Regions from separate parts of the Streptomyces pallidus (ex Mingjun et al. 2026) genome, predicted to be linked through region 1. Evidence: riboswitches for the same ligand, from Rfam matches in the RefSeq annotation. Region 1 holds a riboswitch; the other holds the start of a gene.
The links. A riboswitch is a leader RNA that binds a small molecule or an ion and turns the genes downstream of it on or off. The one in region 1 is predicted to bind cobalamin.

Region 1 (5,136 bases):
ACCCGGCCCGGGACAACGTGAAGGAGGTGTACGGGTAGGGGGTGTGGGCGCTCCCGCCCGCTCGGTGGACTCCCCCCGGAGCGGACGTCTAGGATCGTGATCACGGCATCGCGTGTCGGTCACCGACCGGGTGAGGCATGGAGGTGCCCGTGATGTGCCTTGCGGAGGCATTCACACATGTCAGTCATGCTGAACCACACGATCGTCCATTCCCGGGACAACCGGGAGTCGGCCGCGTTCCTCGCCGACCTCCTCGGCCTTGAGGTCGGCGAGGAGTGGGGACCGTTCGTCCCCGTCGAAACCGCCAACGGCGTCACCCTGGACTTCGCGACCGTCCCGGCGGGGTCCATCACCGTCCAGCACTACGCCTTCCTGGTCTCCGAGGCGGAGTTCGACGCCTCGTACGAGAAGATCCGGGCGGCCGGGATCGAGTACTGGGCCGACCCCCGGCAGAAGCACCCGGGCGAGATCAACCACAACGACGGCGGCCGCGGCATCTACTTCCTGGACCCGTCCGGCCACGCCCTGGAACTGATCACCCGCCCCTACGGCCATCAGGAGGCCTCGGCCGGGTAGGCGCTGCGCCGGCCGTGCTCCCCGCCGGGCGGAGCACGGCCGCGTCCTGCCGGTTCCGGTACGGTCCCGGTCAGCGGGCCGCCGGCTGCGCGTCCAGGGGAAGGTAGACGACGTTCGGGACGCCCGTGGCCGGGTGGACGCCGATCCGGGTCCGTACCCCGTACACCTCGGCCAGCAGGTCCTCCGTCAGGACCTCGGGCGGAGGGCCCGAGGCGGCCACGCGGCCGGCCGACAGGACGTACAGGCGGTCGCAGAAGGCGGCGGCCAGGTTCAGGTCGTGGAGGACGAGGACGGCGGTGGCGGGCAGGGCGCGCACCAGGGCCAGGAGCTCCAGCTGGTAGCGGACGTCGAGGTGGTTCGTCGGCTCGTCCAGGGCGAGCAGGCCGGGGTCCTGGGCCAGGGCGCGGGCCACGAGGGCGCGCTGGCGTTCGCCGCCGGACAGTTCGTCGAAGCGGCGGTCCGCGAACGCGGCGACGCCCACGGTCTCCAGTGCCTCGGCGACCCGCCGGGCGTCGTCCGGGCCGTCCTGCTCCCAGAACCGCTTGTGCGGGCTGCGCCCCATGGCGACGACCTCGCGGACGGTCAGTCCGAGCAGGCCGGTCGCGTCCTGGGGGACGACCGCGGTGCGCCGGGCCCGGTGTTTGACGCCGAGCGCCGCCGCGTCCGCGCCGTCCAGCAGGACACGGCCGGTGGTGGGCCGCAGGGTGCCGTACACGCAGCGCAGCAGCGTGGTCTTGCCGCTGCCGTTGGGGCCGACCACGCCGACCGTCTCGCCGGGCCGGGCGGTGAGGTCCACTCCGTGGAGCAGGGTGTGTCCGCCGGTGGTGTAGCCCACGCCGTCGACGGTGAGGTCCAGCGGGTGCGCCCGCCCGTCCGCGGTCATGCCGGCAGCCCCTCGGTGCGCGTGGAACGCCTCAGCATCCACAGGAAGAACGGTCCGCCGACCAGCGCGGTGACCACGCCGACCGGTATCTCCTCGGGCGCCGCGGCCGTGCGCGCGATCAGGTCGGCCAGGAGCAGGAACACCGCCCCGCCGAGGGCGGCGACCGGCAGCAGGGACCGGTGCGCGGCCCCGACGACCATCCGGGCGGCGTGCGGCACCATCAGCCCGACGAAGCCGATCGCCCCGCTGTACGCCACGAGCACCCCGACGACGAGGGAGACGAGGACGAAGACGGCGGCGCGGAAGCGGCCCGCGTCCAGCCCCAGGGTGTGCGCACCCTCCTCCCCCGCCAGCAGCAGGTCCAACGGCCGGGCGAGGGCGGTCAGCAGGGCGGTGCCGGCGGCCAGCACCGCCGCGGGCAGGGCCAGTTCGTCCGGGCGGGCGCCGCCGAGGCCGCCCAGGGTCCAGAAGAGGACGGACCGCACCTGGTCGGGGCGCGCGGCGAGGACGAGCACCAGGCTGGTGAGCGCGGACAGGACGTACTGGACGGCGACGCCGGCGAGGACCAGCCGCCCGGTCGTCATGCTCCCGCCGCGCCGGGCCATCGCGTACACGGCGACGAGCGCGCACATCGACCCGGCGAACGCGGCCGCCGGCACCCCGGCCCCGCCCGCGATACCGGCGAGACCTGCGAGGGCGCCCGCGCCCGCCGTCCCGGCGGTGCCGGCTCCCGCCCCGAGGACGATGACGAGGACCGCGCCGGCCGAGGCACCCGAGGAGGCGCCGAGCAGGAACGGGTCGGCGAGCTGGTTGCGGACGAGGGCCTGCAGGACGGTGCCGGCCACCGCGAGCCCGGCCCCGACGACGGCGCCGAGGAGCACCCGCGGCATCCGCACGTCCCACACGATGGAGCCGAACGCCCCGCCGCCCGGCCCGGGTCCGCGGAGCACCAGGTCGAGCACCTGCCCGGGGGCGATCCGGACCGGCCCCAGGGCCAGCCCCGCCACGGCCGACGCGAGGAGCGCGGCGGCCAGGACGAGCAGGACCACGGCGACGGGCGGACGCCGGGCAGGGCCCGTACGGGGGCGGGTCACGGGGCGTCGGGGTGGAGCTGGCGGCCCAGGGCCTCGACGGCGTCGGCGACGCGCACGCCGAGGACGGCCGAGGACAGCGGCAGCACGGCGAACCGCCGGTTCTTGACCGCTGGAACCTCCGCGAGCGCCGGATCGTTCAACAGGCGCTGCTTCTTCGCCTCGACGGTGGTGCCCCCGTAGTCGTAGATGAGGACGACCTCGGGCTTGCGCTCGATGACCTTCTCCCACGACACGTCGCCGAAGGTGTCCCCCAGGTCGGCGAAGGTGTTCGTCCCGCCGGCCAGGGAGACGATCTCGTTGCCGATGCCGTGGCCGCCCGAGGTGAAGGCGCTGTCCTGACCGGAGTCGTAGACGAAGACGGAGGGCCGGCCCCTGTCCTTGACCCGGGCGGTGACGGCGTCGATGCGGCGCTGCTGCTCCGCGATGAGCCGTTCGCCCCGCTCGGGCACCCCGAAGGTGCGGGCGACCTCGGTGATCTCGGTCTTCAGCTGCTCCAGGCCCACCGGGCCGTCGGTGCAGTACTCCACGCTGAGCCGGGTGTTGATGCCCGCCCCGGCGAGCGCCTCGCGGTCGCGGCCCTGCGCCTTGTCGAAGGCGCTGGAGTAACCGCCGTACACGAAGTCCGGGTTGGCGCCGAGGAGCACCTCCTTGGACGGGTACTCCTTCGCCAGCACCTTGATCCGGTCGTAGGCGGGCTTGTACGCGGGAAGCACCGCGTCGTCCAGGTAGGCGGTCCCGGCCATCCGGTCCTGCAGGCCGAGCGCGAGCAGCAGCTCGGTGGCGTGCTGGTTCATGGTGACGGCCCGCTGCGGCGGCGCCTGGTAGGTGCTGGTGACACCGCAGTTGGCGGTGGTGTACGGGAACCCGGGCGCGGCGGCCGTCCCCGGGGCGGCGCCCTGTCCGGCCCCGCTCGACCCGCCACAGGCGGCGAGCGGTACCAGCAGGGTGATCGGGGCGAGTGCGCGCAGCAGGGCGCGGGAACGCGGCATGGCGAAGCCTCTCCGGGGGATCCTCGTCCCCTGGTCGACGTGAAGAGGCGGCGCGTCAGTATCTGGCTTCCGGCCCGCGGGAGGCGGGCCGGTCACAGTGGCGGGACCGCACCGGATTCGCACCGGTTTCCTGTCCTGCACCGCCGAGTTGGTCCACACCAGTCTGCCAGACGCCGCGGACCGCGCGGTGACATGACGAAGGCCCAGCTCCGCCAACCCGGACCTGGGCCTTCACACGTGAACCACCGGTTCACCGTGGCAGGGGCGACAGGATTCGAACCTGCGACATTCGGTTTTGGAGACCGACGCTCTGACCAGCTGAGCTACACCCCTTCGATGGGGACAACCATGCCATGCCGCGGCGAGAAGATCCACTCGATTAAGGGTGCGTGTCCCCCGGGGCGCGGCGCCGGCGGTGGGTGGCGGCCAGGGCCGCGGTCTGGGCGAACGTCGGGACGCGGCCGGTGCCGCCCCGCCCGGAGACCGACAGGGACGCGGCGGCGATGCCGTGGGCCACGGCGTCGGCGAGGCTGTCGCCGAGGGCGAGCCGGGCGGTGACGGTGCCGGTGAAGCAGTCCCCGGCCCCGGTGGCGTCGACCGGGGCCGGGTTGACGGGCACGCAGTGGTACTCGGCCAGCGTCCCGTCGTCCAGGAGCAGCCGGTCCGCCCCCGCGGTGACCGCGACCGTACGGGCGCCCAGCGCGCGGTAACGGGCCGCGGCGGCGCCGGGGTCGGCGGTGCCCACGAGGGCGAGCGCGTCGTCGGGGCAGGAGGTCTTCAGCAGGCCGGTCAGCGGGGCGACCCGCGCCAGCAGTTGCCGGGCGGCGGCCCGGCCGGTCAGCCGGGGCCGGAAGTTGGGGTCGTACGAGACGTGCCCGCCGGCCCGGTGCACGGTCTCGGCGGCGGCCACCACCGCCTCGCCGCTGCCGGCCGACAGGGCCCCGGTGATCCCGCTGGTGATGAGGGCCCCGGCTCCGGTGAGCACGCTCCGCCAGGCTTCCACGTGCCCGGGCGAGAGGGTGGATCCGGCGCTGTGCGTACGCCAGTAGACGAACTCGCGGGCGCCTGCGGTGCCGGCGGCCAGCAGGTAGGCCCCGTTGGGCCGCGGGGCCCGGTGGACGTGGGCGGTGTCCACGCCGAGTTCGGCGACCCGGCGCAGCAGCGGAACGCTGAGCTCGTCGTCCCCGACGACGGCGAGGAGGGCGGTCCGGGCGCCCGCCGCCGCGGCCGCCGCGGCGGCGTTCAGGGCGTCGCCGGAGTAGGAGATGCGGGCCGGGGTGCCGTCGGCGACCGCCCTCAGGGCGGTGTCGGCGTGGATCTCGACCAGGACCTCGCCGAGGACCACCACGTCGTACCGGGGGCCGGCCACGGCCCCTTCGTCCGCGGCTCCGATCCCCGCGCCGACAGGGGCGCCGGCCACTCCGTCGTCCGGGCCGCCGCCCGTACCCCCCGCGCCACCGTCCGCGTACCCGCCCGGCATCTCAGCGGCCCGTCCCCCGGCAGGCGGCGCAGCACGGGCCCGCCAGCTCCGCGAAGACGGCGGCCAGTTCCGCGGGATCGTCCGGCAGGCCGCTGCCGATGCCGACGGCCGCGG
Region 2 (5,136 bases), 1.8 Mb from region 1:
GCATGACCATCCCGATCGCCCTCTTCATGGGCTTCTACCTGCGCGTGCTGAGGCCGGGCCGGGTCACCGAGGTCTCCGTCATCGGCGTCGCCCTGCTGCTGCTCGCGATCGTCGCGGGCGGCTGGGTCGCCGAGTCCTCGCTGGCGGACACCTTCACCCTGGAGAAGGAAACGCTGATCATCTGGATGGTCGCGTACGGCTTCATCGCCTCGGTGCTGCCGGTGTGGATGCTGCTCGCGCCCCGCGACTACCTCTCCACCTTCATGAAGATCGGCACGATCGCGATGCTCGCCCTCGGCGTGGTCATCGCCATGCCGACCCTGCGGATGCCCTCGATCACCGACTTCGCCGCCCGCGGGGACGGCCCGGTCTTCGCCGGGTCGATGTTCCCCTTCGTCTTCATCACCATCGCCTGCGGCGCGCTGTCCGGCTTCCACTCCCTGGTCTCCTCGGGCACCACCCCGAAGATGATCCAGAAGGAGACCCAGGTCCGGGTCATCGGCTACGGCTCCATGCTGACCGAGTCGTTCGTCGCCGTCATGGCGATGATCTGCGCCTGCATCGTCGAGCCCGGTCTGTTCTTCGCCGTCAACTCCCCCGGCGGAGTCGTCGGGACCACGGTCCAGACCGCCTCCGAGGCGGTCACGAACCTCGGGTTCAGCGTCTCGCCCGAATTCCTCGCCCAGGCCGCGAAGGACGTCGAGGAGGCCACCCTGCTGTCCCGCACGGGCGGCGCGCCGACCTTCGCACTCGGAATGTCGGAGATCTTCTCGGCCGTCCTCGGCGGCGCCGGCATGAAGGCCTTCTGGTACCACTTCGCCATCATGTTCGAGGCCCTGTTCATCCTGACCACGCTGGACGCGGGCACCCGCGTCGGCCGGTTCATGCTCCAGGACACCCTCGGCAACGTGCACAAGTCCTTCAAGGACATCAGCTGGAAGCCCGGCGTCTGGCTGACCAGCGCGCTCGTCGTCGGCGCCTGGGGATACTTCCTGTGGGTCGGCGTCAAGGACCCGCTGGGCGGCATCAACCAGCTCTTCCCGCTGTTCGGCATCGCGAACCAGCTGCTCGCCGCGGTGGCCCTGGCCGTCTGCACGACCCTGCTGGTCAAGTCCGGTCGGCTCAGGTGGGCCTGGGTGACCGGTGTGCCGCTCGCCTGGGACGTGGCCGTCACCCTCACCGCCAGCTGGCAGAAGGTCTTCTCGGACGACGTGAAGGTCGGCTTCTTCGCCCAGCGCGACAAGTACCAGGACGGCATCGACGCCGGCAAGGTGCTCGCACCCGCGAAGAACATGGACGAGATGCACACGGTGGTCCTCAACGCCACCGTCGACGGCGTCCTGTCCGCGCTGTTCGCGGTCCTGATCGTCATCGTGCTGCTGGACGCGGCCCGCACCTGCGTCCGCGCCGTCCGCAGCCCCGAATCGGTCCGGCTGACCGAGGTCCCGTGGACCGAGTCGAGGATCATCGCTCCGGCCGGGCTCCTCGCCACCCCGCAGGAACGGGCCGAACTCGCCGCCGCCGGCCTCGACTCGGGCGGCGGCCGCACGAAGGAGCCCGTGGCGTGAGCGGCGGCGCGGTGCGCGGCGCGCTGGCGAAGGCGCGGTTCTACCTGCGGGAGTTCTCGGGCGAGGCGGCGTACGACCGGTACGTCGCGCACGCCCGCTCCCACGACCCGGGCGCCGAGGTCATGACCCGCCGCGCCTTCGAACGCGCCCGTACGGACGCCCGCGAGGCGGACCCCCGCTCGGGCTTCCGCTGCTGCTGAGCGATGCGCTTGCGCGAGAAGGGCCCACCGGATCGCCGGCAGGGCCCTTCTCATACCGCGGGGTCAGCGCACCCAGTCCTTGAGGGGATCGGTCTGGAGCGTGATGCCAACGGGGTCGGGCAGCTCGATCTCCTTGCCAAACGGCACTGTGCGCACGTTCTCGTATCGTGGCCCGCTGGGCTCGCTGTGGACGGACATCTCGCACTTGGCCCGATCGATCAGCAAGTAGACGGGAATGCCGGCCTCCGCATAGGCGCGGGGCTTCTCCCGACGGTCCCGGCGGTCGGTGTCAGAGTCCCACGAGGTCACTTCGACAACCATCAGGACAGGGTCTGGGTCACACCAGTCACCCTGCCCCACGAACGCCTGGCTGGGCGCCAGCACGCCATCCGGAATGGCCCGCCCAGCACGATATCGATCGACCTTGATGCCCTGGTTGTGCAGGAAGAGTTCAGGTCGGTGCTGCATGCAGACCCTCAGCAGCCACTGGATGATCATCCCGTGGTCCCCATCCGGCATCGCCTTGACCCCCAGCTTCCCGCCGATGAACTCCAGCCTCAACCCCTCGATCTCGCGGGCGGCTATCCGGGCGAGGGTTTCGAACTCTTCAGTCAGGATCTGGGGACGTTCGGTCATCACGGTCATGCCTCGCTCGCCTTCCTCGACGGTGCTGCTTCCGACGATAGCGCCGGGCGCCCGCCCCCGTCCGGCACACTCGGCGGCATGGACATCGACATCCGCGTCGCCGCGACCGCCGAGTACGAACGACTGGGAGAGATCACCGGGCAGGCCTACACCGGCGACGGGCTGCTCGACCGGAACGAGGACGACAGCTACCTGAACGTCCTGCGCGACGTGGCCGGCCGGGCCGGCCACGGCGAGGTGCTCGTCGCCGTCCGGGGCGGGGAGGTGCTCGGCGGGGTGACCTTCGCCCCGCCCGGGAGCCCCCTCGCCGACGTCGCCGGGCCGCACGAGGCCGAGTTCCGGATGCTGGCCGTGGCGCCCGAGGCGCGCGGCGCGGGCGTCGGAGAGGCCCTCGTACGGGCGTGCATCGGGCGGGCCCGGGCCCTCGACGGGGTCACCGCGCTGACCCTGTCCACCCAGCCTGCGATGCGCGGCGCCCAGCGGATCTACGCCCGCCTGGGCTTCGTCCGCACCCCGGAACTGGACTGGTCCCCGATCCCCGCACTGACCCTGCTCACCTACCGACTGGAGCTGTGAGGCCACGCTCAGCAAAGGGGCGGACACAACATCTAGGGGGTCACACAGAAACCTCCCCCCACATGTATGCTCATCCTCGCTGTCGCCGCAGGGGAATCCGGTGCGAATCCGGAACTGTCCCGCAACGGTATGAAGTACACCCATCGGTGTCACCGAAGTCCGACGACCTGCCGACAGTGCGCCCGGCTCGACCGAACCGGGTGCCGACCACGTCCGGGCCCCGCGGTAGGGCCGGTGGACGCCGCGCGGTGCTGCCCTGACGGGCCCTTGCCCGCGCGCGCCCGCTCGCGCCCGCACCGCCGCCGTCCCGGAGCCGAGCGAGGGAGAGCTCCCCCCGTGACCATCGCGCCTTCCGCACCGCGCGCCGAGTCCGACCCGTCCGACAACGGAACTGAGGGGGGCCCCGGGGCCGCGCTGCTGCGCACCCTCACCGAGCTGACCGCCGACCTTCCCGACACCGACCCCGGCCGGGTCGCCGCCGCCGCCCTGCGCGGCCGCAGCGCGGCCGCCGACGAGGCCGAGCTGCGCGGGCTGGCCACCGAGGCCGCGGCCGGTCTGATCTCCGAGGACCCGGCCTACTCCCGGCTCGCCGCCCGCCTGCTGACGATCGCCGTCGCCGAGGAGGCCGCGGGCCAGGGCGCCACCTCCTTCTCCGCCTCGGTCGAGGTCGGCCACCGCGAGGGCCTGATCGCCGACCGCACCGCCGAGTTCGTCCGGCTGCACGCGGCCCGCCTCGACGCGCTGGTCGAGCACACCCTCGGCGAGGGCGCCGACGACCGCTTCGGCTTCTTCGGCCTGCGCACCCTGCACAGCCGCTACCTGCTGCGCCACCCGATCACCCGCCAGGTCATCGAGACCCCGCAGCACTTCATGCTGCGCGTGGCCTGCGGCCTCGCCGAGAACGACGGCATCGAGGCGGTCGAGGAAGTCGCCTCCCTGTACCGGCTGATGAGCCGCCTGGACTACCTGCCGTCCTCCCCCACGCTCTTCAACTCCGGCACCCGGCACCCGCAGATGTCCTCCTGCTACCTGCTGGACTCCCCGCTGGACGAGCTCGACTCGATCTACGACCGCTACCACCAGGTCGCGCGCCTGTCGAAGCACGCCGGCGGCATCGGCCTGTCGTACTCCCGCATCCGCGCCCGCGGTTCGCTGATCCGCGGCACCAACGGCCACTCCAACGGCATCGTCCCGTTCCTGAAGACCCTCGACGCCTCCGTCGCCGCCGTGAACCAGGGCGGCCGCCGCAAGGGTGCCGCCGCCGTCTACCTGGAGACCTGGCACGCGGACATCGAGGAGTTCCTGGAGCTGCGCGACAACACCGGTGAGGACGCCCGGCGTACGCACAACCTGAACCTGGCGCACTGGATCCCGGACGAGTTCATGCGCCGCGTGAACGCCGACGGCGAGTGGTCGCTGTTCTCCCCGGCCGACGTGCCCGAGCTGGTGGACCTGTACGGCGACGAGTTCGACGCCGCCTACGTCAAGGCCGAGCAGGCGGGCCTGGCCAAGAAGACCATGCCGGCCCGCGAGCTGTACGGCCGCATGATGCGCACCCTCGCGCAGACCGGCCAGGGCTGGATGACCTTCAAGGACGCCTCCAACCGGACCGCGAACCAGACCGCCCTGCCGGGCACGGTCGTCCACTCCTCCAACCTGTGCACCGAGATCATCGAGGTCACCAACGACGGCGAGACGGCCGTCTGCAACCTCGGCTCGGTCAACCTCGGCGCGTTCGTCCTCGCCGAGACGGGCGAGATGGACTGGGAGCGCCTGGACGAGACCGTCCGCACCGCCGTGACCTTCCTCGACCGGGTCGTGGACATCAACTTCTACCCGACCGAGGAGGCCGGCCGCTCCAACGCCAAGTGGCGCCCGGTGGGTCTGGGCGCCATGGGCCTCCAGGACGTCTTCTTCAAGCTGCGCCTGCCCTTCGACTCCGCCGCGGCCAAGGCCCTCTCCACGAAGATCGCCGAGCGGATCATGCTGGCGGCCTACGAGGCCTCCGCCGACCTCGCCGAGAAGCACGGCACCCTCCCGGCCTGGGAGCAGACCCGTACCGCCCAGGGCGTGCTGCACCCCGACCACTACGGTGTCGAGCTCACCTGGCCGGAGCGCTGGGACGCGCTGCGCGCCCGGATCGCGAC

Region 2: it holds a riboswitch for cobalamin, as region 1 does, so the genes downstream of both, ACSHWO_RS11925 (ribonucleoside-diphosphate reductase subunit alpha) here and ACSHWO_RS04135 (ABC transporter substrate-binding protein) in region 1, are expected to answer to the same signal.

Annotation. Positions count from the first base shown of each region.
Region 1 covers NZ_CP196181.1:995,851-1,000,986, forward strand. The annotation lists gene ACSHWO_RS04115 (N,N-dimethylformamidase beta subunit family domain-containing protein) at 1-38, shown strand, start outside; gene ACSHWO_RS04120 (VOC family protein) at 178-576, shown strand; gene ACSHWO_RS04125 (ABC transporter ATP-binding protein) at 647-1,459, opposite strand; gene ACSHWO_RS04130 (FecCD family ABC transporter permease) at 1,456-2,553, opposite strand; gene ACSHWO_RS04135 (ABC transporter substrate-binding protein) at 2,550-3,542, opposite strand; cobalamin riboswitch at 3,579-3,715, opposite strand; tRNA gene ACSHWO_RS04140 (tRNA-Trp) at 3,799-3,875, opposite strand; gene ACSHWO_RS04145 (PfkB family carbohydrate kinase) at 3,922-4,911, opposite strand; gene ACSHWO_RS04150 (bifunctional 4-hydroxy-2-oxoglutarate aldolase/2-dehydro-3-deoxy-phosphogluconate aldolase) at 5,024-5,136, opposite strand, start outside.
Region 2 covers NZ_CP196181.1:2,793,477-2,798,612, forward strand. The annotation lists gene ACSHWO_RS11905 (carbon starvation CstA family protein) at 1-1,568, shown strand, start outside; gene ACSHWO_RS11910 (YbdD/YjiX family protein) at 1,565-1,768, shown strand; gene ACSHWO_RS11915 (Uma2 family endonuclease) at 1,832-2,413, opposite strand; gene ACSHWO_RS11920 (GNAT family N-acetyltransferase) at 2,492-2,989, shown strand; cobalamin riboswitch at 3,056-3,178, shown strand; gene ACSHWO_RS11925 (ribonucleoside-diphosphate reductase subunit alpha) at 3,326-5,136, shown strand, end outside.